Regions from separate parts of the Vreelandella profundi genome, predicted to be linked through region 1. Evidence: predicted binding sites of a transcription regulator. Region 1 holds the regulator's gene; each other region holds the start of a gene.
The links. Region 1 encodes sigma-54, which starts transcription at its own class of promoters, with help from an activator protein. Its sites were predicted from a motif close to TGGCACNNNNNTTGCTNT; they were not measured.
Positions count from the first base shown of each region.

Region 2: KUO20_RS14425 (NCS1 family nucleobase:cation symporter-1) is a predicted target of sigma-54. The motif match lies at 1,580-1,597, and genes of this name have one in related genera.
Region 3: KUO20_RS15690 (P-II family nitrogen regulator) is a predicted target of sigma-54. The motif match lies at 1,674-1,691, and genes of this name have one in related genera.

Region 1 covers NZ_CP077941.1:1,338,304-1,341,581, forward strand. The annotation lists gene KUO20_RS06135 (PTS sugar transporter subunit IIA) at 1-426, opposite strand, end outside; gene hpf (ribosome hibernation-promoting factor, HPF/YfiA family) at 431-739, opposite strand; gene KUO20_RS06145 (RNA polymerase factor sigma-54) at 886-2,298, opposite strand; gene lptB (LPS export ABC transporter ATP-binding protein) at 2,422-3,171, opposite strand; gene lptA (lipopolysaccharide transport periplasmic protein LptA) at 3,183-3,278, opposite strand, start outside.
Region 2 covers NZ_CP077941.1:3,157,033-3,160,310, forward strand. The annotation lists gene KUO20_RS14425 (NCS1 family nucleobase:cation symporter-1) at 1-1,460, opposite strand, end outside; gene KUO20_RS14430 (nitrilase-related carbon-nitrogen hydrolase) at 2,049-2,915, shown strand; gene hydA (dihydropyrimidinase) at 2,949-3,278, shown strand, end outside.
Region 3 covers NZ_CP077941.1:3,427,007-3,430,284, reverse strand. The annotation lists gene KUO20_RS15700 (helix-turn-helix transcriptional regulator) at 1-876, opposite strand, end outside; gene KUO20_RS15695 (accessory factor UbiK family protein) at 1,075-1,419, opposite strand; gene KUO20_RS15690 (P-II family nitrogen regulator) at 1,767-2,105, shown strand; gene KUO20_RS15685 (ammonium transporter) at 2,151-3,278, shown strand, end outside.

The sequences.
Region 1 (3,278 bases):
TAGTTCGCGCTGACTGCCTGCTTTGCGTAGCTGCTGGCGAGTATCCGCATCATTCATGACGGTGGCTACTTGGCCTAACAAAGAGAGGTGTGTGTCGTCCGCTTGTTCCGGTACCAGAAGTACAAACACTAGATCAACGGGGTCGCCGTCAATAGCATCAAAATCAATCGCTTCTGAGAGCTTTAAAAAACCAGCAATAGGCGTAGAACAGTGAGGGCTGCGGGCATGGGGAATAGCCACGCCGTTGCCAATTCCTGTACTACCTAGGCGCTCTCGGCCGATTAATCGGCTGAACACTTCTTGGCTATCGAGGCTGGGCGTATTTTGGGCGATAAAGGTGCTGAAAAATTCCAGCACCCTTTTTTTGCTGCCCCCAGGTACGTCGAAGAGAACGCGTTCTGGGGGGAGTATGGTTTCCAACGTCATTGAATTAACGCACACCAGCGCCTTGGGCGCGGGCTTGTGCTTTTTCCTTATGTTTAACGAGTTGACGATCAATTTTGTCCGCCAGCGCATCGATAGCGGCGTACATATCACTGTCTAGGGCTTCTGCATGTAAATCAGCACCTGCTGCATGCAGTGTGCAGGCTGCCTGCTGGCGTTCTTTCTCCACCGATAGGGTGACCTGCACCGTGGTTATATTGTCGTAATGACGCTCAACACGCTCAAGCTTTTCATTAACATAGTCACGCAAGGCGTCAGTCAGTTCTACGTGATGACCAGTGATATTTACTTGCATTGACGTACTCCTTATCTATCGGGCTGTACTTAGGAACGGTACTTAGGGACTGTACTTAGTACTTAGATATGTAGCCCTTTTGATTGTAACCCTTTTTGCTCCGTTGCAAAGCCCTTGTCGAGAGTTTCGCTGAAACCTGGCAGCTCCTAGCGTAAACGGCGCCGCTCACTGGAAGAGGGAATGCCCATGGCTTCACGGTATTTGGCTACCGTGCGGCGCGCAACCTGAATGCCGCCTTCTTCTAATAACGTCACTAAGCGGCTATCCGAAAGCGGCTTGCCGGGGGCTTCTTCGTGAATCAGTTTCTTCAGGCGGGCGCGTATCGCGGTGCTGGAGTGGCTGTCGCCATCCTGGCCGCTCACCTGGCTAGAGAAAAAGTATTTCAGTTCAAACACGCCGCGCGGCGTATGAATATATTTCTGCGTTGTCACCCGTGAAATCGTTGATTCATGCATCTCAACGGCTGAGGCTATATCGGCCAAAATCAGCGGTTTCATGGATTCTTCGCCGTGTTCGAGAAAGCCGATTTGACGGGTAATGATTTCACGGCCCACTCGCAGCAGCGTGTCGTTACGACTCGAAAGGCTCTTAATTAACCAGCGCGCTTCCTGCAGGTGTTCTTTCAAAAACTGATTATCCTGACTTTTATCCGCACGCTTTATCAAACTGGCGTAGTCAGGTTGAATTCTCAGCCGAGGCAGGGCGTCCTGATTGAGTTCTAAATGCCAGCCCTCATTATCATGACGCACTACTAAATCGGGCGTGATATAGCTGTCGTTGGTCACGCCGTAAGCGCTGCCTGGGCGTGGATCTAGGCTGCGAATTAGCTGGATAACATTGGCTAGCTGCTCGTCATCGAGCCCTAAGCGGCGCTTGAGTAAGCGCATGTCATCTTTGCTGAGCGCTTCAAGAAACTGGCGCACTAGCCTGCGGGCAGGCACCAGCAGCGGCGTATCATCTGGCAGGGCAGCGAGCTGCAGCATCAAGCATTCACGCAGGTCGCGGGCAAAAATACCGGTGGGCTCGAACTGCTGCAGCTTGAGTAATGTTGTTTCCACTTCGCGCTGGCTAAGGCCATCAATACCCTGGGCGCGTAGCCCTTCACGAATATCATTAAGCGGCTGGGTCAAGTAGCCGTTGGCGTCTAGGGCGTCGATGAGACTCTCGGAAACCAGCTGCTCACGCGCGCTAAAATCGGTCATGGCGAGTTGCCACAATAGGTGGCCGTGAAGGCTCTGTTCGGCAGCCTGGCGCTCAAAATCAGGGCCCTCACTGCTGCTGCCCGTGCCGCCAAGGTCTTGATAGGTGTCCGACCAGTCGCTATCAACGGAAAGCTCGGTGGGGATGCTCTCTGACCACTCCTCCTCTTTAGGCTCGCTCACGGCCTCTTCACCGAACTCATCTTCCTGTTCCAGCATAGGGTTGGCATCTAGGGCCTGCTGAATTTCCTGGCGAAGGTCCAGAGTCGATAGCTGCAGCAGGGCGATGGCCTGCTGCAGCTGAGGTGTCATGGTCAGCTGTGTCCCAATGCGCAGTTGAAGAGAAGCTTTCATGACCATTTGAGAACCACTCGTTAATCGGAATGCTTTACCCTAGTGCGAGTGGGGGCTGGGTGCAAGTGCAATAAGCATGCCATTGGTAGTTAAAGCGTTATAAAGCGGGATTTATGGGCAAAAATAAGCCTACAGACGAAAATCTGCGCCCAGATAAACATCCCTGACTTGCTGGTTAGTGAGGATCGACGCCGGGGGGCCGCTGGCGATGATATGGCCATCGCCGACAATGTAAGCGATATCACAAATGTCCAGCGTTTCACGGACGTTATGATCGGTAATCAGAACGCCAATATGGCGCTGTTTTAGCGCGCGAATGATGGTTTTAATCTCGCCCACTGAAATGGGGTCAACCCCGGCAAAGGGCTCATCTAGCAAGATGAAGGCGGGTTCAGTTGCTAGCGAGCGGGCAATTTCTACACGGCGGCGCTCCCCGCCTGAGAGGCTCATGCCTAGATTGTCGCGAATATGGGTGATGTGGAAGTCTTCAAGCAAGGCTTCCAGGCGCTCTTCGCGGCCTGGGCGGTCGAGTTCTTTGCGCGTTTCTAATATCGCCATAATATTATCGGCAACCGATAATTTGCGAAAAATAGACGCTTCCTGGGGCAGGTAGCCAATGCCTGCCGCTGCGCGTTCATGCATCGGGGCGCGGGTTAAATCTAAGTCGTCAATGCCCACTTTGCCGGCGTCAGATTTGACCAGCCCGACAATCATATAAAACGACGTGGTTTTGCCCGCGCCGTTAGGGCCGAGTAAGCCGACGACGCTGCCTTGGGAGATTTCCAAGTTAATATCTTTAACCACTCGGCGGCGTTTGTAACTTTTCGCCAAGTGGTGGGCATATAGTGTTTTTATCGGCGCATTGTCAGCAGTTGCCATCGATTGACTCTCTATTGTTCCGGCTGAATAGTCATGCGGATACGCTGGGGCTCGCTACCGTCAACGTCTGAACGCGCTTGAATCACTTCACGGTCAATGAAATATTC
Region 2 (3,278 bases), 1.8 Mb from region 1:
GATGCCAACGCGTGACTCGCCACGTAGTAAACAATCGCTCCCAGCGCTGAGCCTGTGAACCAACCGTAGTCATAAAACCAGTTCATGGTGCCTGTGACTAGCGACATTAACGTGAGCAGCACCGGCACGCCAAAAGCAATAAAGCCTGCGATATTTACCGCTGGATAGGCATGGTTATCCATATAAAGACTGGGTATATCCAGACGCTGCTTTTTAATCAGGAAATAATCCACTGCCATAATCCCGGCAATGGGCCCCAACAGACTGGAATAGCCAAGCAGCCAGTTCGAATACATCTGCTCAAGGGAAACACCTTGAGAGATCATTCCTGCTTTTTGCAAAAGATCGTAGCCCATCAGCAGCACGCCCACCGCGCCGGTCATCAATACGCCGCGGGTTTGATTAATAAATTTGGGCGCAATGTTCTGGAAATCATTGGTGGGCGAAACAATATTCGAGGCGGTATTGGTAGAAATGGTAGCGATAATGATCAGCAGCATCGCCATCACTACCCAGAAGGGGCTGTCGATATAGCCAATTAAGCGCACCGGATCGGCAACGGTTTGGCCCACTAATGTCTCAGAAGCGGCGGTCAACACCACCCCGAGTGCCGCAAAGAAGAACATCGTCAGCGGCAGGCCGATGACTTGACCAACAATTTGGTCTTTTTGGCTTTTCGCAAAGCGGCTGAAATCGGGGATATTAAGCGATAGCGTGGCCCAAAAGCCGACCATGGCGGTCAAACCCGCGAAAAAATAGCCGTAAACCGACGCCCCTTCAGGGCGCGATGGCGGCTGCGCGAGAAGCTCGGTCATCGACATATTCGGCCATGCCCACATCATTAGCCCGATACCCACCGCAAGCAGCAGTGGAGCGGCCAATGTTTCCAGCCATTTGATCGATTCAGCCCCGCGAATAACTACGTAAAGGTTCATCGCACCAAAGACAAAAAAGCCAATAACCTCACCGATACCACCCAGTGCTGCCCAAGCAGGCACCAGCTCTGAAAGCAGCAGGTGAATCGCCAGGCCGCCAAACATCGTTTGAATACCAAACCAGCCACAGCCCACCAACGCCCGCACCAGACAGGGCACGTTAGAGCCTAAAATGCCGAAGGAGGAACGCAACACCACGGGGAAAGGAATACCAAACTTGGTACCCGGAAAGGCGTTCAACGTCAGCGGAATCAGTACGATGATATTCGCCAAGAGAATAGCGAATAACGCCTCGCCCACGCTTAAGCCAAAGTAGGCGGTTAATACGCCGCCCAGTGTGTAGGTGGGCACGCAGATCGACATGCCGACCCACAGGGCGGCGATATTCCATTTGCTCCAGGTGCGCTCGCTGGCCTGGGTCGGTGCAATATCGTCATTAAAGCGCGAGCTGTTGCGTACATCGCTCCCTACCTCAAGCTCAATCAGACCATCTCGATCAATCATCTGAGAGGTTGTTTCTGGCATTTTTGTATCTCCTCAGCACTGCGTTGTCCAACCTAGGCGATGCCTGAACACCAGCGACAGCGGCTAACGTCAGGCAAACCTTACTTCCCACGGTCAGTGAAACGTCCTAGACGAGATTCAAAGCAATAAGCGTGCCTAGCTAAGCGAGCATGCCAGTTAACTCATTGATTAAAAAGCTGCCTTGGTGGACAACAATATTATTATTAGCTTTTTATCTTTGACGATGTTGTTCCTCTAACAAACGTCGACTAGACAAAGCTAGATCAAAAAAAATATTTGCACCAACTTTAAACATCACGGCGTTTAAAATAAGACTTAAAAAATACATAAACAATTGATTTAAAACAGTTAATAAAAAACTCCAAAACGGTGCGCACGCTCACCAAAAGAGCGAATCCTTCCATTTAAAGAAATAAAGTCAAACAAACTCAAAGAGTTAACCCTAATTTAAAAAACAATGAATGATGGCTTGCTAAAACCACCAAGCCAGCGATACTTTTAATAAAAGCTGTCTTGATTGTCAGCTTTATTAGATAACGCTTAAGACCTAAACAAACGCTTTACACCAACAATCAGAGGGAGCGTCTAATGCAGAAGATGAAAATCGGCTTAATTCAAATGGGCTTGAAAACCAGCACCGAGCTTTCGCCCGAGGCCATTCGCGATGCGATGAACGAAGCCCATCTACCGATGATTCAGCAAGCCGCCGACCAGGGCGTGCAGGTGCTGTGCTTTCAGGAAGTCTTTAATCAGCCGTACTTTTGCCCTAGCCAAGACGGCAAATGGTACGCCGCCGCCGAGCGCGTTCCCGAAGGCCCTACCTGCCAGATGATGCAAAAACTGGCCGCCGAGCATCGCATGGTGATTATTGTTCCGATCTATGAAGAAACCGAGACCGGCGTTTACTACAACACCGCCGCCGTGTTCGATGCCGATGGCAGCTACCTGGGCAAATATCACAAAACGCATATTCCTCAAGTCGCCGGCTTTTGGGAGAAGTTCTTCTTCAAACCAGGGCAATCCAACTGGCCGGTGTTTGATACCGCCTACGGCAAAATTGGCGTGTATATCTGCTACGACCGTCACTTCCCCGAAGGCTGGCGGGCGCTGGCGCTCAACGGCGCTGAAGTAATTTTCAACCCTTCCGCCACCGTGGCAGGGCTTTCTCAATACCTGTGGGAGCTAGAGCAGCCGGCCTCCGCGGCTGCCAACGGCTGCTTTATTGCCGCCATCAACCGCGTCGGCACGGAAGCGCCGTGGAACATCGGCGATTTCTACGGTTCCAGCTACATCGTCAATCCTCGCGGCAAAATCGAAGCCCAGGCTAGCGAGAGCGAAGACGAGCTGCTAGTGCACGAGATTGATTTAGATATGGTGCGAGAGGCCCGTAACAACTGGCAGTTTTTTCGCGATCGCCGCCCCGAGACCTACACCCGCCTCACCGACGGCGAGTAGCCCTACTTAATAAATTCTTACAAGGAGTGAACAATGAGCTTATTAATCAAGGGCGGCACGGTGGTCACCCACGCCGATACTTACCGGGCCGACGTGCTGTGTGTAGACGGCAAGATTCATGCGATTGGTACTGATTTAGACGTCCCTGAAGGCTGCGAGATTGTTGACGCCAGCGACCAGCTGGTGATGCCCGGTGGCATTGACCCCCATACCCATATGCAGATGCCGTTTATGGGCGCGGTGGCCAGCGAGGATTTTTACACCGGCACCGCCGCTGCCATGGCAGGCGGCACCACCACGATTATCGACTTTGTCATCCCCAGCCCCGGCCAATCGCTGCTGGAAGCCTTCGAAACCTGGCAA
Region 3 (3,278 bases), 1.6 Mb from region 1:
CTGGCGCTTAAAGGCGGTCGCAAAGTTGGTTGCGTGGCAATATCCGCAGGCGTGGGCGACTTGTTGGACGCTGTGATCGTTTTCTAATTGGCGATAGGCCTCTTGAAGGCGGCAGCGGCGTAAATGATCAAAGATGGTGCAGCCGTATCGGCCGCGAAACTTTTGGCGCAGGCTGCTCGGGCTCATGGCCATGCTGCGGGCCAGTGCTTTCAGTGAGTACTCGGCCATTGGGTGGTTGCATAGGGTTTCATGCAGCTGAGCAAGACGCTCGTTCTCACGCGCTTTAAGTCCGGGCGTTAGTGACAAACCCAAGGCGGATGGCGTGGGCAGCCCATAGCCAAGTAGCTGTAGTGAAAGGCCATGCCAGAGCAGCGACTGGCGCCAGTCGTCCAGCGGATGTTCGCTTGTAGCCAGTAGCTGTGCAAAGAGTGCCGGTGGCAGCGTCCAGGTATGAAGCTGTGGCTCATGTGCGCTGGGTAGCGCATAGGGAGCAGTGGCTAGAACGGCAATATTCAGCGTGCGCAGCCGTACCTGAGCGGGCTGCTCAACAATCAGCGGTGCCTGCGGGGTAAAGTGCGCGCACAGCCCTTGGCCGGCACTGATAGTGTGCCGCGTCTTGCCCTGGCTGATATCAATACGGCCATCCATGACCACACACACAAACCACGGCACGGACTGGGTTGAGCGCGAGAGATAGCGATGACGTACTTCAAGATCCGACAGCGTGAGGTGCAGCGCAGGAGGCAGCGCCAAATCGCTGACGCTGCCCTGCGCAAGCGGGCAGTCAGGCGCCTCCCCTGGGTGTAAGTAGTCGATGCCGAATTTATGCCCCAGCTGGCTAAGCGTGGCCGGGGTTAATGAGGTGAGCGTTGGCATCGGTGCTTACAATGAGGGAGCGTTGCATGAAGTATCCAGAGAACGGATCGTTAGTGGCGGTGATCGTAATCATTGGCAGCCTAAAACGCAATGATAAATGTTCTCATTTTTAGAATTGAAGGATGCTGCCAGCCTCTGCTGCTGTTGAGCTGAGCGGCGGCCATCAGACCGCCACTCAACGGATGACTTATCGTCGTCTCACGCCTCGCCAGCGGCAGGTTTTTTCGCGGCCGCCGCATCTTGTGGAGAATGGTCTGACGCTTGTACAGACACCGCGGGTGACGGCGCTGCGGCCTGCTGCGTTTCTATCACGGCTTCCAAGTTTGCCACCTGGCGCTCCAGCGCCTCGACGCGCGTTCGCGTGCGCTGCACGACATCCATCAAAATATCGAAATCTTCCCGTGAGACAAGCTCAAGGCGATCAAACGCGCTGCGAACCACTTGCTGTACGCCTTTTTGAATATCTTCTGGCGCTTGGGATGCGTTCTGTAAGCGGTCGCCAATCTGCTGTGCCAGTCGGCTAATACGGTCTTGAGGCGCCATGGCTCTCTCCTAATGGGTCACACATAAAAGGTACTTGCTTACCGGTAAGGATACGCAACAGTGGGCAAATTCGCATGTGCCGCGTGTGTTTACTGTCCTGTGCGTGTTTTGCATCCAAATAGAGCAGGCAACGTTTGCTTACGCTCTTTTTTGGTGCGTCAGGCCTGTTGAGGTAATGGTTTTACGCAAAATGAGTCATTTAAAATCATTGTTTATTGCGTTAATTATCTGATTACTAATAAAAAAAAGCCAGCTGGCACAGTATGCGCATTAACGGTTCAGGTGCTTATTCTGGCGGCTGCGCCGCTACTAATCTAGCAGGACTTATCCAGCAGGGGAGATCCGGGATGAAACTCATCACCGCTATCATCAAGCCATTCAAGCTCGACGACGTTCGTGAAGCACTCGCCGATAACGGCGTGCAGGGCATTACCGTTACCGAAGTAAAAGGCTTTGGTCGTCAGAAAGGTCATACCGAACTGTATCGCGGTGCCGAGTATGTGGTCGATTTTCTACCCAAAGTGAAAGTGGAAGTGGCCGTAGACGATGATCGCTTAGAGGGCGTACTGGATGCCATCTGTAACGCTGCAAACAGCGGCAAAATTGGCGACGGCAAGGTCTTTGTGACGCCGCTGGAAGACGTGATCCGTATTCGTACCGGTGAACGGGGTGCAGACGCCGTTTAGGTAGCACTCACAGGGATACTTTTTTAGTTCAACGGGGAACTAACAATGAATGAATTGGCTGATCTTAGCTACGCACTCGATACCTTTTACTTCTTAATTTGCGGCGTGCTCGTCATGTGGATGGCCGCTGGTTTCTCCATGCTTGAAGCTGGCATGGTGCGCTCGAAAAACACCGCAGAAATTCTAACCAAAAACATCGCGCTGTTTGCTATTGCCTGCACCATGTATCTGCTGGTTGGCTACTTCATCATGTACTCAAGCTCTGCCGGTGGCTTCCTGCCAAATCTGGGCTTCTTGATTGGTGCCGAAAACAGCGTTGATGCCGTCACCGCGGGCGGCGACGATGCACCCTATTACTCGATGCGAGCAGACTTCTTCTTCCAGGTTGTGTTTGTCGCAACCGCCATGTCGATTGTGTCTGGTGCGGTGGCTGAGCGCATGAAACTGTGGGCATTCCTGGCCTTTGCGGTTGTCATGACCGCGGTGATCTATCCAGTATCTGGCTACTGGACATGGGGCGGTGGTTGGTTAGCTGAAGCGGGCTACTCTGACTATGCCGGTTCGGGCATTGTGCACATGGCAGGGGCCGCCGCTGCGCTTGCCGGTGTATTGGTGCTAGGACCACGAAAAGGTAAATACGGTAAAGATGGTTCGATTCATGCGATTCCCGGTGCCAACATGCCGCTGGCGGCGCTAGGCACACTGATTCTATGGATGGGCTGGTTTGGCTTTAACGGTGGCTCAGAGCTAAAAATGTCGGATATCGGTTCCGCTAACAACGTGGCACAGGTGTTCGTGAACACGAATGCGGCCGCTGCGGGTGGCGTCATTGCCGCGCTTATTCTGGCTAAACTGTGGTTCCGTAAAGCGGACCTCACCATGGCGTTGAACGGTGCATTGGCCGGCCTTGTGGCGATTACTGCTGATCCGCTTTCTCCTTCTGCTTTGAGCGCGGCGATGATTGGCGCGATAGGCGGGATCATCGTTGTCGCTGCCATCGTGACACTGGACAAGCTGAAGCTGGATGATCCTGTCGGTGCTATCTCGGTTCATGGTGTGGTCGGTATCTGGGGCGTGTTAGCAGTGCCGCTGAACAACGCCGACGCAACCTTTGGTGCCCAGATCATTGGCATTATGGGCATCTTTGCTTGGGTCTTCTTTGCTAGCCTGGTG